DNA from 2 places in the Plantibacter sp. MCCC 1A11337 genome. Region 1 is predicted to be linked to the other one. Evidence: predicted binding sites of a transcription regulator. Region 1 holds the regulator's gene; the other holds the start of a gene.

Region 1 (8,394 bases):
CTTCGTCCCTCGGCTCAGGATGAAGGTCACGAGGAGACAGACGAAGATGGCGGGGAGGTTGACGAGGCCGCCCTTCCCCTCGTCGGCGGTCGAGGTCATCCAGTCCGGCATGTGGATCCCGACGCCGGACAGGAAGGCGTCGAAGTAGCCGGAGATCCCGATCGCGACCACCGCGACGATCGCGATGTACTCGAGCAACAGGTCCCAGCCGATGAACCAGCCGATGATCTCGCCGAGCGCCACATACCCGTAGGTGTAGGCGGACCCGGCTCTCGGGATCATGCCGGCGAACTCCGCGTACGACAACGCCGCGGCCGCGGAGGCGAGCCCCGCGATCAGGAACGAGAAGAGGACCGCCGGCCCGACAGCGGGCGAGGTATCGCTCCCGTGAGCGACGAGTCCGGCGAGTGAGAAGATCCCCACCCCGATGATGCCACCGACCCCGATGGCCGTGAGTTGCCAGAGCCCGAGACTTTTGAACAGCTTCGAACCGGAGGTCTCATCCTCGATCTCCGCGATCGGCTTCTTCCGGAGCAGCGAGCGGCTCCGATCGTCTGTACTCATGCTTGCCTCCGACGATGCTGCGGGCGTCGTTGCACCGCGCCATCGACGATAGCTGAGAACCAGCGCGGAGGGACCCGCCGATTGTCGGCCTACTCGGCCGCGTACCGCTGCGGGATCGCCAGGCGCTGCCCCGGCTCGACACCGGCGGTGCTGAGCTGGTTGAGGTTCATGATCTCGGCGATGACGTCGCGCGGGTCGGCGTCGGGTGCGATGGACTCGGCCAGCTGCCAGAGCGACTCGCCCGGGTCGACCGTGATGTACGTGAACGTGGCTCCAGCCGCCGCCGTGTTGGCCGCGGCACCGCCTGCGGAGAGTCCGACGACCGCGACGCCGATGACCAGCGGGATGGCGGCGAGCGTGGTGAAGACGACACGACCGCGCTTCGTCAGGCGGAGTCGGCGTGTAGACGGTGCGTCTGACGTCGGTACCTGCGCCGTCCGTGCGGGAAGCGCCCGGTGGGACCCGATCAGTGCTGCGCTCATGTCAACCCTCCAAGAGTGTGCTCATCGTGTGATGAGGACTCGTATCCGACACTCGGCCAGGAGTGCCGGATACGAACCTGTGTTCCGAATATATCTTCGATTGTTCGAATACTCAACCCTGTCTTCGTACCTGAGACGCGCGGGATCGGCGACACGCTCGAACAGATGTTTGTCTGGACGAGCCGGTGCGGATACAGTTTCGAGTGTTGGAAGCAGTACACCACCACCCACCGACATCGGTCACCGACAGCCGATCAGGGCAGGAGCGAAGATGGCAGCGAACACGGCGGGCGACGGAGCCCGGGAGCGCCAGATCGGCGGCACCCGGCGACGGAAGAGCCTGAGCGACAAGCAGCTGGCGATCCTCGACGTCATCCAGCGCTCGGTCTCGCAGCGCGGCTATCCGCCGAGCATGCGCGAGATCGGCGACGCCGTCGGGCTCGCCTCCTTGTCGAGTGTCACGCACCAACTCGGACAGCTCGAACTCAGCGGATACCTCCGACGCGATCCCAACCGTCCCCGCGCCATCGAGGTGCTCATCGACCTGCCGAGCGCCGTCGAGGGCAGCGATCCCGACTCCGCTCCCCCGGTCGGTGACGCCGCCATGGTCCCGCTCGTCGGTCGCATCGCCGCCGGCATCCCGATCACGGCCGAGCAGCAGGTCGAGGAGATCTTCCCCCTGCCCCGCCAGCTGGTCGGCAAGGGCAGTCTGTTCATGCTGAAGGTCGTCGGCGACTCGATGGTCGACGCCGCGATCTGTGACGGCGACTGGGTCGTCATCCGCGAGCAGAAGACCGCTGAGAACGGCGAGATCGTCGCGGCCATGCTCGACGAGGAGGCGACCGTGAAGGTGTTCCGCCAGCGCGACGGCCACACCTGGCTGCTCCCTCGGAACTCGGCCTTCGAACCGATCCTCGGCGACCACGCCGAGGTCCTCGGCAAGGTCGTCGCCGTACTCCGGACGGTCTGACCGACCGGACCACTCCGCCACATCCATGTGGGCCGGACCGACGACGTCAGCCGGTCGCACCGACTCGTGCGCGGACGACGCGCGTGGCCTCGACGATGTTGGTGAGGGAGGCGACCGTCTCCTCGTAGCCTCGCGTCTTGAGCCCGCAGTCAGGGTTCACCCAGACCTGGCGCTGCGGGATCCCCTCCAGCGCGATCTCGAGCAACGCGGTCACCTCCGCGACGCTCGGCACCCGAGGCGAGTGGATGTCGTAGACGCCCGGGCCGATGCCGTGGTCGAAACCACTCGCCCGGATGTCGGACACGACCTCCATCCGCGACCGAGCCGCCTCGATGCTCGTCACGTCGGCGTCCAGTCGTCGGATCGCGTCGATCACCACCCCGAACTCCGAGTAACAGAGGTGGGTGTGGATCTGGGTCTCGGCTCGCACGCCCGCGGTCGCCAGCCGGAAGGAGCCCACCGACCAGTCGAGGTACCCTCCCTGGTCTGCCCGCCGGAGCGGGAGCAGCTCGCGGAGTGCGGGTTCGTCGACCTGGATGATGCGGATGCCGGCCCGCTCCAGGTCGGCGATCTCGTCACGCAGGGCGAGGGCGACCTGGTTCGCCGTCTCGGCGAGCGGTTGGTCGTCACGCACGAACGACCACGCGAGGATCGTCACCGGGCCCGTGAGCATGCCCTTCACCGGCTTGGTGGTCAACGACTGCGTGTAGGCCGACCACTCGACCGTGATCGGTGCCGGTCGCGAGACGTCCCCCCATAGGATCGACGGACGGGTGCACCGTGAACCGTAGGACTGCACCCAGCCGTGCTCCGTCACGGCGAAGCCGTCGAGGTGTTCGGCGAAGTACTGGACCATGTCGTTGCGCTCGGGCTCGCCGTGGACGACGACGTCGATCCCCAGATCCTCCTGCAGCGCCACGACGCGCCCGATCTCCGCGCGCATCGTCGCGACGTAGGCCTCCTCGTCGAGTGACCCTGCGACCCGCTGTGCGCGGGCGCGACGGATGTCCCCGGTCTGCGGGAAGGAGCCGATCGTCGTCGTCGGGAGGAACGGCAGGCCGAGCGCCTGCTCCTGCGCCGTTGCGCGCTCCTGGTAGTCGTCCCGCGTGAAGTCCGCTGGCGCGAGCGCCGCCGTCCGTGCGCGGATGGTGGCATCGACGACCCCGGGCGCGGCCAGCCGATCGTCGAGCGCGGCCGACGCTGCGGTGAGCTCGGTCGCGATCGCTGCGCGCCCTTGGGTGAGACCGCGTGCGAGGACCGCGATCTGATCCACCTTCTGGTCGGCGAAGGCGAGCCAGCTCCGGAGACGATGGGCGAGCTTCGTCTCCACCGACACGTCGTGCGGGACGTGCAGGAGGGAGGTCGAGGTGGACACCGCGAGCTGCGGGAAGCGCTCCGCCGCGCGCTCCAGGAGATCGGCCGCGGCCGCCAGGTCGCCGCGCCACACGTTGTGGCCGTCGATCACTCCCGCGACGACGGTCTTCGTGGCGAGTCCGGGTGACGAGTCCGGCAGGCCTCCTCGGACGAGGTCGACACCGACGGCCTCGACCCCCGAGTCGGCGAGCACCGGGAGGGCGTCGCCCAAGGCACCGTAGGGAGCCGCGACGAAGATCGCCGGGCGGTCCGACACGGCGGACAGGACGCTCGTCGATCGTTCGAGCGCCGCGAGGACCGTCGACCTCGGCACGTCGAACGTCTCCGACACCAGTGCGGGTTCGTCGAGCTGCACCCAGGGCGCGCCGGAAGCGGCGAGGCGCTGGAGGAGTTCCGCGTAGACGGGCAGCAATGCCTCCAGTCGATCGATCGGGGCGAATCCCGCTGAGGCCCCCTCGGCCGCCTTGGACAGCAGCAGGAACGTCACGGGGCCCACGATGACCGGCCGCGTCACGTACCCCTCGGCGAGGCCCTCGCGGAACTGCTCGACGACCCGGTCGTCGGAGAGCGCGAACGGCGTCGACTCGCCGATCTCCGGGACAAGGTAGTGGTAGTTCGAGTCGAACCACTTCGTCATCTCGAGCGGCGCGAGGTCGCCGGCGCCACGAGCGATCGTGAACGCCCCGGCGAGGTCGACCCGACCGTCGGCCCCGACGAGCGACGAGAAGCGCTCCGGGACGGCACCGACGGTGAGCGCGGCGTCCAGGACCTGGTCGTAGAACGAGAAGCTCTCGGGGATCGCGGCGTTCGTCGGGTCGAGGCCGAGCCCCGCGAGGCGGGCACGCGTGGCGGCGCGCAGCTCGGCGGCCGTCCGCTCGAGCGCCTCGGCGTCGATCCGGCCGGCCCAGAAGGACTCGACGGCGCGCTTCAACTCCCGGTTCGGCCCGATGCGCGGGTAGCCGAGGATGGTGCCGGCGGGGAATGCGGAGGTGGGGTTCATCGTGCGTCCTTGCTGGTGAGTGGATCGGGGATGGGATGACGGACCGGTCGGTCGCCTGGCACGGGGATGCCGGCACGGTGCAACACGTCGAGCACCGTCCGATGCTGGTTGAAGGCGTAGAGGTGGACGCCCGGCGCGCCGCCCGCGACGACGTCGCGGATGAGCCTCGCGGAATAGTCGATGCCGATGTCGATCCGTCCCGCTTCGTCCGGCTCGACCTCGAGCGCGATCGCCAGGTCGCTCGGGAGCGCCTCGCCGCTGAGCTCGAGCACCCGACGCAACCGCGCCGGACTCGTGATGGGCATCACGCCCGGCAGGATGGGCATGGTGACGCCGTGACGTCTCGTGCGTTCGACGAAGGCGAGGTAATCGTCGGCGTGGAAGAAGAGCTGGGTGATGGCGAGCGTCGCCCCAGCCGCCTGCTTGGCCAACAGGGTGTCGAGGTCCTGCGTCGTCGACCGCGAGCGCGGGTGTCCGTTGGGGAACGCGGCGACCGCGATCCGCGGCCGATGGCGTCGCCCGAGCTGCACCGCGCCCGGGAGGCCGACCAGCGACCCCTCGGCGTAGGGCTCGTGCTCGGCACTGACCCGGCCGATGAGCTGCACGAGTTCCGCGGCACTCCCCAGATCACCGAGGAAGGCGTCGCCCTCGACGGCTCCGGCAGGCGGGTCGCCGCGGAGCGCGAGGAAACTGTGCACCCCGGCGTCGAGGAAGTCCTTGATGAGTCGGCTGGCCTGGGCGTGCGTCGACCCGACGCAGGTGAGGTGGGCCATCGGGTCCACCGAGGTCGACGTCCGGATGCTCCGCAGCACGTCCAGGCTCGCCGTTCGCGAGGAACCGCCGGCGCCGAAGGTGACCGAGATGAACTCCGGGCCGGCGGCGGCCAGGTGCTCGACCGTCCGTGCGAGCGCGACGCCGCCGTCGAGTGTCTTGGGCGGGTACAGCTCGAAGGAGAAGGGGGTACGCCCGGGACAGGCGGGCTCCGTCATGGTCATGGGGTCTCGTCTCGGTGGCAGCGGATCGAGAGCCGGCGACCACGCAGCACGCAGCGGTTCCGCTGGTGTGTCGTGGGCGGGTGCCGGGCTCGGCTGTCGCTCCGATTCCGCCGGTGAGGGCGGGTACGATGCGCACGACGATAGCAACGCCCGACGATCCGCGCGACGGACATCCGTCCGACAGCGTCATCCTGCGACACATTCCCCCGGCGGCGCTCCGGTCCTACGCTGATGCCATGACCGTGGGCACCAGGCACCGGGGCGGCGAGCGTCGAGCACTCGGCTCGCGCGTCATCGGGTCCTGCGTGGCGGTGGTGCTCGCCGTGTCCGGGTGCACGACCGCCGGTTCGCCCCTGCCGCGGGCGACGCGCACAGCCGCAGCGGAGGAGCTCGTGATCGAGTTCCGCCAGAACCGCGACCAGTATGCGAGCGACGCCGCGATCGTCCGGGTCGGCAACGGCGGAGACGACGACATCACGATCGTCGGACTCGAGCTGGCGGGGTCGGCGTTCACCGCGCCGACCGTCCGGGACCGATCCTCGACGATCCGCGCTGGACAGACCACGGATCTCGCCGTCGAGCTGCCACCGGTCGACTGCGACGCACGCGACGAGGACGTGCGGGTCGATCTCCAGCTCAGACTCGACGACGGCGCCGTCCTCACCGCATCCGGCCTGTCCGATCCGACGAACGCGCTGCAGCGCATCCGTGCCTCGACGTGCACGGTGTCGGCGGTGCAGCGCATCGCCGAGGTGGCCGCCACTCCCGGGATCCGCCTCGAAGGTGCCGGAGCCACGACGGTCGCCGTCCTGACGGTCACGGCCGTGCCGACCGGCGCTCCGGGTCACTTGGAGCTCGTCGCGCTGCGCTCGACGGTCCTGCTGCGACCGGCGCCGAGGGACGACGGCGGTGACCCACCCCAGGACTGGCCACTCAGCCTGACCGTCGACGCCGCTAGCGGTCCGCAGTCCATCGAACTCCGGGTCGTGCCGACCCGGTGCGACCCGCACGCCCTGGCGGAGGACAAGGTGGGGACCCTCTTCCCACTCGTCGTGCGGATCGACGACGGCCCGGAGGCCGTCATGACCCTCCCGCTCGACGCCGACACGGCGGAGGCGCTCAAGGATGCCGTCCGCGCGCGCTGCGCGTGAGGAGTCGGGTCAGCCGGCCACGGCTGGTGCCGGGACGACCTCGGCGAACGGCGCGAGGGCGGCGGCGAGCTCGGCACCGACCAGGGCGTGCACGATCGTGCCACGCTCGTCGTAGTCCGTCGACAGCACCTTGCCGCGTTCGTGCAGCAGCGTGACCAGGTCTCCGCGGTCGAAGGGCACGATGACGTGGACCTCGTTGCTCGGCGACGGGATCAGTGTCTCGATGCGCTCCATGAGCTCGTCGATCCCGAGACCGGTGCGGGCCGACACGAAGACGGCGTCCGGGACGAGACCGCGGAGCACGAGCAGCTGGCCGTCGTCCACGAGGTCGGCCTTGTTGAACACGACCAGCTCGGGGATGTGCCGAGCTCCGACCTCACCGATGACGTCGCGCACGGTGGCGATCTGGCCGGCAGGGTCGGGGTGCGCGGCGTCGACGACGTGCACGATGACGTCGCTGTCGGCGACCTCCTCGAGCGTCGAGCGGAAGGCTTCGACCAGCTGGTGCGGCAGGTTGCGCACGAAGCCGACCGTGTCGGCCACGGTGTACTCGCGTCCGTCGGAGGTCACGTTGCGTCGGACCGTCGCGTCGAGCGTCGCGAAGAGCGAGTTCTCGACCAGGACGCCGGCCTTCGTGATGCGGTTCAGCAGGCTGGACTTGCCGGCGTTCGTGTAACCGGCGATCGCGACCGACGGCACCGTGTTGCGGCGGCGGTTCGCCCGCTTGGCCTCGCGCGCCGGCTTCATCGCCGTGATCGACTTGCGCAGTTTCGCCATCCGGGTGTGGATGCGGCGCCGGTCCAGTTCGATCTTCGTCTCACCGGGGCCCCTCGACCCCATACCGGCACCGGCACCACCGACCTGACCACCGGCCTGACGGCTCATCGACTCACCCCAGCCGCGGAGGCGGGGCAGGAGGTACTCGAGTTGGGCGAGCTCGACCTGCGCCTTGCCCTCTCGGCTCTTCGCGTGCTGACTGAAGATGTCGAGGATGACCGCCGTGCGGTCGATGACCTTCACGCCGACCGCGTCCTCGAGTGCGCGACGCTGGCTGGGTGCGAGTTCCGTGTCGGCGATGACCGTGTCGGCGCCGAGCGCCTGGACGATGGACTTCAGTTCCTGGGCCTTGCCGCGACCGAGATACGTGCTCGGGTCGGGGTGCGGTTTGCGCTGCAGGAGCCCGTCGAGGACGACGGCGCCGGCGGTCTCCGCGAGCGCTGCGAGTTCGCGCAGGGAGTTCTCCGCGTCGTGCAGCGCACCCTGCGGGTAGACGCCGATGATGACGACGTTCTCCAGCCGGAGTTGCCGGTACTCGACCTCGGTGACGTCCTCGAGCTCGGTCGAGAGCCCGGCGACGCGACGGAGGGCCTGCCGGTCCTCACGGTCGTACTGTTCGCCGTCGTCGGAACTGCCTCCTGAGGCATCGCCGGTCTGCAGGGCCGCTGCACCGCTGCCGAACAGGGTGTACCCGTTCGATCGGGACGCGGCGCTCGTGAGCACGCGTGCGACGACGTCGCCGGGATCGGTGACCGAGGCGTCGTCCACCACCGCCTCGACATCGACATCGGTGTCGTCTGCGTGGTCCTGGGGTGCGTCCATCGGTGGTCTAGGCATCGCGTTAACCCTACTTCCTCCTGGTCCGGTACCGTTCCTGTATGTCGAACGAGCACTACTTCACCGCCGAACCCGCGAGCGAGTTGCAGCTCAAACCGATCACCGCACGCCTGGGCGGCGTCGACCGTTCGCTCGTCTCAGCGGGCGGCGTCTTCAGTCCGGGTCACCTCGATCAGGGCACCCAGGTGCTGCTCGCGAACACCCCTCCTCCCCCGCCGACGGGCGACCTCCTCGACATCGGCTG
Region 2 (8,394 bases), on a different contig from region 1:
TAGTCGACCCGCGCGAGGGGCTCGTAGATGAGTTCCGCGTTCGGTGCCTTCTCCGTCGCCGGTCCGAGCACGTTGTAGTTGCGGACGTACGTCGTCCCGCCGTCGGACTTGCCGTAGACGATGGTGTCGGTGCGGCTGGAGGTCGACGCTCCCGGAGAGGTGCAGGCACTGACGGTGACGGTCAGGGCGAGCGCTGCGACGATGCCGATCGTGCGCGAGCTGAAGGTCATTCCTGTCTCCTTTGACTGGATGCACCGCCGGCTGCGGAAGGACCTACTCATACGTATGACCGGCGAGGCAACAATGATCACTTGGTTGCTACTACGTATGAGCACCACGGTAACGGTCCCGTTGAAGGCGTGTCAAGCACCCGTCCGCCATCCACGCCGGCACAGAGCGGGAGCGCACACCCCGCTCCAGGTCGTCGCGGGTCACGGCAGCGGCGTCGCCGTGTTCCTCTGCCACCTGCCGATCCTCGCCGCCTTGGCGGGGTAGACCCGTCGCTCGTATCGTCCGGGGGCGGAGCTGCCCCTCACCTGAGCTGTGCGGCCGCGTCGCGGAGACAGGCGATGAACGCGTCGTGGACCGGGCTGTCGTCCGTCCGTTCCTGGCGAGCGGCCAGCAGGCGTGTCGTCGGCGACCCGGCGAGCGGCACGACGACGATCGACGGCGGCACCAGCTGCCGCACCGACTCGGGCAGGATCGTCGTACCCACGCCGGCCGCGACGAACCCGAGGGCGGTCTCCTGATGGACGACCTCCTCGACCACCTGCGTCCGACTCGACGTGCCGAGGACCTCCGCGACGCGGTCCACGAATCCCGGCATGAGCGCCCGCGGGTAGGAGATCATCGGGACCTCCAAGAGCTCCTCCGCGGTGACCTCCGGTCGCCCTGCCGACGGGTGACCGACCGGGAGGCATGCCACGAGACGCTCCTCGAAGACGACCTCGGTCGTGAGCGCGGGGGAGCTGTCGGACGGCGCCTGCGGGACCTCGTCACGGACGATCCCGACGTCGAGCGTGCCGTCGCGGAGCCGGTCGAACTGCTCTCCTGAGGTCAACGGCACCAGGCGCAGCGTCACCCCGGGGCGGCTCGCCCGGAACAGCTGCACGACGCCGGGGAGGACCGTGTAGTTGGCCGAACTCACGAACCCTGCGGTGAGCTCCCCGGCGAGACCGTCCACGAAGTCGCGCATCTCACCCCGGACCGTGTCGAGCTCCTCGACGATGTGTTGCGCCCGCGCCCGGAGGTGCCGTCCAGCGGGGGTCAGCGCCACCCGCCTCGTCGAACGGTCGAACAGCGCGGTGCCGACCTCCTGCTCGAGTCGTGCGACCTGGACGCTCAGCGGTGGCTGCGACATGTGCAGCCGTCGGGCGGCACGACCGAAATGGAGCTCCTCGGCGACGGCGAGGAAGTAGCGCAGCTGGCGGAGCTCCATCCCATCGACGATACGACCCTCGTATTACCGCGCTGTTTCGTCCAGATTGCGAGCGAAACGCTCTCAATCGAGGGTCGAATCGGTATTTGACCAGGACGATCGCGAGCGTGTTCGCTGAGGACCAACACACCCCGACCTGGAGGACCACCCGTGACCGCAGACGCTTCCCCGAACACCCGGATCGACATGCTCTACCTGAGCGAACCGGAGGTCATCGCCGCCGGCATGAAGGACATGGCCCACTGTATGGAGGTCATGGAGGAGGTGTTGGTGCTCGTCGCGAAGGGTGACTACCGGATGGCCGGTCCGACCGCCAACTCGCACGGAGCACCGATCGGGTTCCCCGCCACCTCACCGTTTCCCGGCATGCCGCTCGACGCCGCCGACCGCCGGTTCATGGCGATGCCCGCCTACCTCGGCGGACGCTTCGACACCGCCGGCGTCAAATGGTACGGGTCGAACGTCGACAATCGCGAGCGAGGCCTCCCGCGCTCCATCCACCTCATCGTGCTCAACGACAAGGACACCGGCGCGCCCTACGCGATCATGTCCGGCAACCTCGAGAGCGCCTACCGCACCGCTGCCGTGCCTGGATCCGCCGCGAAGCTCCTGGCACCGGTGGACGCGAAGTCACTCGGCATCATCGGGCCCGGCGCCATGAACAAGAGCGCTCTGCACGCCATGACCACCGCCCGTCCCTCGCTCGACACCATCCGTATCCACGGGCGCCGACGGTCGACGTCCGAGGCGTTCGCCGACTACGTCCGCGCGCACTACCCGCAGTTCACGACGATCGAGATCGCCGAGACGGTCGAGGCCGCCGTGCGTGACTCGGACATCGTCTCCGAAGCCGTCACCGGCCTGGTCGGCTCGGAGAACTACCCGTTCATCGACGGCGACTGGATCAAGCCGGGCGCCTTCCTGAGCTTGCCCGCGAACCTGCGCATGGACAAGGAGTACACCCTCTCCGGCAAGGCGCGCCTCATCGCGGACGCGAAGAAGATCTACGAGGCATGGGCCGAGGAGTACCCTGCGCCGTCGCACGAGACCGCGTTCGGCATGATCGGCCTCTACTGGCAGGACCTCATCGGGACCGGTGAGCTGGACGAGTCCCGCGTGGTCAACATCGGAGACGTCTTCGACGGCAACGCCGTCGGGCGCGAGTTCCCCGAGCAGCCGGTCCTCTTCAGCGTCGGTGGGATGGGCGTCGAGGACGTCGCGTGGGCGAAGACGATCTACGAGAACGCCGTCGAGCAGGGGATCGGCACGAAGCTCAACCTCTGGGACGCCCCGGACCTGGCCTGACCGCCGACCGGCACCGACACCTGTTCCACCCGAACCCGACGCCGTGGCCGCCCGGCCGCTGTGCAACTCGAACGATGGAGTGATTTGTGGACGCTGGAAACGTCGCCTGGATCCTGACGAGCTCGGCGCTCGTCGCCCTCATGATCCCGGCCCTGGCTCTGTTCTACGGCGGGATGGTCTCGTCCCGCCGCATCCTCAACATGATGATCATGTGCTTCGGCGGGGCCAGCCTCGTCGCGTTGCTCTGGGTTGCCTTCGGCTACTCGCTCGTCTTCGGTGACTCCGTCGGCGGGCTCGGACTCATCGGGAACCCGTTCGAGTTCGCGGGGCTCGACCAGGCACTCGCCGACGACCCCGATGCCGGCATTCCCCTCGCACTCTTCGCGGCGTTCCAACTGCTGTTCGCGGGGGTGACGACGGCACTCGTCGCGGGTGCCGCCGCCGGCCGCATGAAGTACGGCGCCTGGTTGTTGTTCGCCGGGCTCTGGGCGACGCTCGTGTACTTCCCGGTCGCGCACTGGGTGTTCGCCTTCTCGAACGACACGGCGGCCGGTGGATGGATCGCGAACACCCTCGGTGCCGTCGACTTCGCCGGTGGGACGGCCGTGCACATGAACGCCGGAGTCGCGGCGCTCGCACTGGCCCTGGTGCTCGGCAAGAGCAAGGACTGGGGCGGCAAGCTCCGTCCGCACAACCGCCCGCTCGTCCTCGTCGGCGCCGGGTTGCTCTGGATCGGTTGGTACGGCTTCAACGCCGGCTCGGCGCTGGCAGCCGGCAACGCGGCGAGCGTCGTGTTCCTCAACACCACCGTCGCGGCCTGTGCCGGCCTCATCGGCTGGTCCATCGTCGACCGACTCCGCCACGGAGCGGTCACGAGCCTCGGCAGCGCATCGGGGATCATCGCCGCCCTCGTGGCGATCACCCCCGCCTGCGGCGCCGTCTCGCCCATCGGCGCGATCATCATCGGGGCCATCGCGGGCGTCGTCTGCTGCCTCGCCATCGAGTGGAAGTTCCGGCTCGGGTTCGACGACTCCCTCGACGTCGTCGGGGTCCACCTCGTCGGGGGCATCATTGGGACGCTCCTCATCGGGGTGTTCGCGACGGATGCGGCTCCGAACGGACGCTCCGGCCTGCTGTACGGCGGCGGATTCGAACTGCTCGGCGTGCAGACGATCGCGACCGTCGCGGTCCTCGCCTACTCGTTCATCGTCACCTGGGTGATCGCGAAGCTGATCCAGATCACCATCGGTCTGCGGATCCCCGAGGAGCACGAGGTCGCCGGGATCGACGAGCACGCCCACGCCGAGCGCGCCTACGAGGACGAAGACCTGGAAGCACGCGCATGACGAGTGTCATCGTCGTCGGAGCCGGGCTCGCCGGTGCTGCGGCGGCCTGGCGCCTCGCCCAGGCCGGGCACGACGTCACCGTCCTCGAGCGGAGTCGTCCGGCCAACGAGTGGGGATCGTCCCACGGATCGGCCCGGATCTTCCGCTACGCCTACCCGGAGGCGTCCTACACCCGTCTCGTCCTCGCGGCGGCATCAGGGTGGGACGAGCTCGGCCTGGAGCACGGGCGTCCACTGATCACGCGGACGGGTGCGCTCGACTTCGGGACGACCCGTCGCCCGGAGCACCTCGCGTCGGTGCTGGCCGAGCACGGCATCGATCACGAGCTGCTCTCCCGAGACGAGGCCAGTGCCCGTTGGGACATCGGCTTCGACACGCCCACCCTGTGGCATCCGGGAGCCGGCGTGATCGACGCGGAGCAGTCGGTGATGGCGATGCTCGAATCCGCCGTCCGCGCCGGGGCCACGGTCCTGAACGACTTGCCGGTCGAGCGGGTCGAGCGGACTGCCACCGGGTACCGGGTGCTCGGATATGGGGGGAGGGCGTTCGATGCGGAGCAGGTGGTGGTCGCAGCCGGGGGTTGGCTTCCGGACCTGCTCGGCGACCTCGCGCTGCCGGGAGGGTTCCTCGACGCGTTCCCGGCCCTCGAGGTCCGTCAGGAGCAGGCGTACCACTTCCCGTATCGGGACCGGATCGGCGTCGACGCGGAAGACCCGGCGCGATCCGGATCGGTGTGGCCCACCTTCATCCACAAGTCCGAGCGGATGCAGGTCTACGGGCTCCCCGGCGGGCGCGACGCCGAGTGGCGTGGACAGAAGGTCGCCGAGTACAACGGCGGCAGGCGCATCCCCTCGGCCGCGGATCATGACGGCGTCGTCGACGACGCGAACCGCCGACGGGTCGTCGCCTACGTCCGAGACTTCCTCCCGAGCCTCGTCCCGGAACCGTATGCGGAGACGACCTGCCTGTTCACGAACACCCCGACGGAGGACTTCGTCATCGACCGGGTCGACGGGATCACGGTCCTGGCGCCCTGCTCCGGCCACGGTGCCAAGTTCGCCCCGCTCATCGGCGAGTACGCCCTCGCGCTGGTCGAGGGTCGAGACGCCGTGCCGGCGATGTTCCGGCCGAGCCTGGCAGCGGTCCGGTGACCCGCGACACCGTGGTCTCCCTCCTGGACGAGATCGCGGGGATCGGTCGGGATGCGCGTCGGGGAGGCTACTCGCGGCCCGTCTACTCCACGGCCGAACTCGAGCTGCGGGAGTGGTTCGTCGGTCAGGCCGGGCGCCGTGGCCTCGACGTGGACGTCGACGGGAACGGGGTCATCCGCGCCTGGTGGCATGTGCCGTCACGTTCGACGGCGGGTGCGGTGGTCACCGGGAGCCATCTCGACTCGGTCCCCGGTGGTGGCGCCTACGACGGACCACTCGGGGTCGCATCGGCGTTGGTCGCGATCGATCACCTACGCTCGCGTGGCTTCGAGCCGGCCAAGCCGATCGTCGTCGCGGTCTTCCCGGAGGAGGAAGGCTCGCGCTTCGGCGTCGCTTGCCTCGGCTCGCGGCTCCTCACCGGTGCGATCAGTCCGGAGCGGGCGCTGGCCCTGCGCGACGTGGAGGGCGACACGTTCGCCGAGGTCCTCGCACGCAATGGTGTCGACCCACGGGGTGTCGGCCCGGATCCGGGCGGGCTCGGAGCGATCGACGCGTTCGTCGAGCTCCACGTCGAGCAGGGGAGGGCGCTGGTCGACCTCGATCGCCCGGTCGCGATCGGCTCGAACGTCCTGGGCCATGGACGGTGGCGGGCGTCGATCCGCGGTGAAGGGAACCATGCGGGGACGACGCTCATGCAGGATCGACGGGACCCGCTCGTCGCGGCTGCGCGGATGATCACCGAGATCCGCACGATCGGACGGGCCACGCCGGACGCTCGGGCGACCGTCGGCCGGGTGCTCCCGTTGCCGGGAGGCACGAACGTGATCGCATCGAGCGTGGACTTCTGGATCGACGTCCGTCATCCCGACGACGTCGTGACCGCCGCGATCGTGGCGGCGATCACCGAACGCTTGTCGCTCGTCGCAGCGGAGGAGGGATGCGTGGCCGCGATCACCGAGGAGTCGTTCAGCGCCACGACCGACTTCGACCCGTTCCTCCGCGGGCGCCTCGAAACGATGCTGCCGGAGGCGCCCGTGCTCGGCACCGGCGCGGGGCACGACGCCGGAGTGCTCGCGTCCCACGCACCGTCCGCGATGCTCTTCGTCCGGAACCCGACCGGTGTCTCCCATTCGCCGGAGGAGTACGCCGAAGACGCCGACGCGGAGGCCGGTGCGGTGGCGCTCGCGGACGTCCTGGAGGGACTGGCGGTCGGCGTCGGGATCGCCTGATGGCCGACAAGCCGAGGGACGTCAGTGGTGGAGTTCGTGGACGACGGCGTGCCCCTTGCCCCGGCTGATCAACCAACGGTTGACCGGTGTGGTGACGACGAAGGCCAGGGCGAGAGCGGCGACCAGGGAGCTCCAGAAGAGGCCGCTGGTGAGGCCGGCGTCCATCGCTCCGGGGATGGCGAGCATCGCGGTGTTGTCGATGATCTCCATGACCGCGATCGATACGGTGTCCGCGGCCAGCGCGACACCGATGGCGGCGCGCCAGGACAGGCCCGCGCGGAGCACGCCGCGCATCGTGAGCGCGTAACCGAAGACGAACGCCAGTGCGATCGAGAGCACCACGGTCCCGAGATTGTGCAGTCCGAGGCCGGTGCCGATCACCATGCCCAGCACCTCGCCGATGGCACAACCGGTGAGGCAGTGGAGGGTGGCGGTGGCGGCCATCCGCCAGGAGGTCGCATTGTCGGATGCGTGGCCGTGGCCGTGGTGGGTGTGGTCGCTCATGAGCACTCCTCGGGTTCGTCCTTCAGCCCGAACAGTACCCCTCCGGGGTATATTCCCGATGGGTGGTCCGCTCGCACGGACGTCGATGCCGGCTCAGGACGCGAGGGCGGTGTCGACCACGGAGAAGACCTCGGGATCCCAGGTGAGCGCGCGCTCCCATGGGAGGTCGAAGGCGTCGGCGAAGAAGATGCTGTGGACGTCGTCCTCGAAGGAACGGCGGACCACGCGGGGGAGGACGTCGACCGGGACGTCGTCGGCTCGGGCGCTTCGCAGGGCCACCAGACCGTCGTGTGGCCACAGCTGTCGCGGTTCGGCTGCCGTGTGGAAGTGACCCGCACCGACTGCGGTGACGGCGACGTCGTCGAGGAACCCGAGCTGCGTCGTGTTCCACTCGCGCAGGAACCGGCGGGAGACCTCGTCGGCAGCGCCCTGTGAATGCTCGGCGGCATAGCCCCTCGACCGTTCGAGGATCGTCGCGGTCCCCGCATCGCCGTGGGCGTCGTGGACCGAGACCTCGCCGGTGAGCACGTCGCCGAGGAGCGACCCCTCCCAGGGGGTGCCGAGGGTGACGAGCCGGCCGATCGACGGGCCGGAGTCGCGCAGCTCGCGGATCGCGGCACGAGAGAAGAGACCGCCCATGGAGTGGGCGACGAGGTCGATGCTCCCGAAGCCGTGTTCCTCGGACAGCCACCGCAGGAACGCGCCCAGGCTTGTCCCGCCGGCGTCGATCCCACCGACGGCGTTGACGGTCACCGCGGCGGGAAGCACGATCGGGACGTCGGCGAACCCCTGCCAACCCCTGTCCTCGTGCACCTCCCCGGCACCGATGCGTGCCGGTGCGGTGAAGACCGGAACCTCGCGCCCGAGCAGGTGGGCACGCAGCGCGGTGAGGGTGTTCCCGGCGGCGAGGCCGGACCCGGCGGCATGGTCCGGACTCGTGAACGGGGTCACGGCCGCACCCCCTGACACGAGGACGATCGCATCGGCCATGGTGCTCCCTCCGGCTGGCTACGACGTCAGCGTACTGGTCGGGCGAGGTCGATCCGCAGTGCGTTGCGACGCACGTCGTCGATCGCGGTCGCGACCGCGCCCTGCGCCACCATGTCGGCGCCGAGTTCCGACGCGACGAGCTGGGGTGGTTCAGCGCTCATGTAGCCGGGGATACGCTCCGACGCGACCGCGAGCAGCTGCGACATCGACGGGGCGATCCCACCGGCGAACACGATGCACTCCACGTCGAGCAACCCGCCCAGGATGGCGCTCATCCGCGCGATGCGATCACCCATCCGGCGCACCAGGTCGAGCGCGACCGTGTCGCCCCGGTGCGCCGCAGCGAGGACCGACTGCGCATCCACCTGCGCGACCGGTATGCGGCTGAGCTGGCTGCTCTCCGGAAGCCCGCCGCTCTCGCGGTACTCGCG

What was found. Region 1 encodes LexA, which represses DNA repair genes until DNA is damaged. Its sites were predicted from a motif close to TCGAACANNTGTTCGA; they were not measured.
Region 2: the regulator LexA is predicted to act here: its motif matches at 1,513-1,528, upstream of HOW07_RS01750 (tyramine oxidase subunit B).

What each region holds. Positions count from the first base shown of each region.
Region 1 covers NZ_JABJWX010000004.1:359,047-367,440, reverse strand. Annotated here, with positions in the region: gene HOW07_RS16375 (amino acid permease) at 1-564, opposite strand, end outside; gene HOW07_RS16370 (LysM peptidoglycan-binding domain-containing protein) at 654-1,046, opposite strand; gene lexA (transcriptional repressor LexA) at 1,318-2,016, shown strand; gene metE (5-methyltetrahydropteroyltriglutamate--homocysteine S-methyltransferase) at 2,063-4,390, opposite strand; gene HOW07_RS16355 (methylenetetrahydrofolate reductase) at 4,387-5,385, opposite strand; gene HOW07_RS16350 (hypothetical protein) at 5,622-6,536, shown strand; gene hflX (GTPase HflX) at 6,546-8,150, opposite strand; gene HOW07_RS16340 (class I SAM-dependent methyltransferase) at 8,192-8,394, shown strand, end outside.
Region 2 covers NZ_JABJWX010000001.1:377,843-386,236, reverse strand. Annotated here, with positions in the region: gene HOW07_RS01765 (ABC transporter substrate-binding protein) at 1-230, opposite strand, end outside; gene HOW07_RS01760 (hypothetical protein) at 328-495, shown strand; gene HOW07_RS01755 (LysR family transcriptional regulator) at 533-1,438, opposite strand; gene HOW07_RS01750 (tyramine oxidase subunit B) at 1,589-2,743, shown strand; gene HOW07_RS01745 (ammonium transporter) at 2,830-4,089, shown strand; gene HOW07_RS01740 (FAD-dependent oxidoreductase) at 4,086-5,240, shown strand; gene HOW07_RS01735 (allantoate amidohydrolase) at 5,237-6,469, shown strand; gene HOW07_RS01730 (DUF4396 domain-containing protein) at 6,491-6,973, opposite strand; gene HOW07_RS01725 (triacylglycerol lipase) at 7,067-7,963, opposite strand; gene HOW07_RS01720 (ROK family protein) at 7,990-8,394, opposite strand, start outside.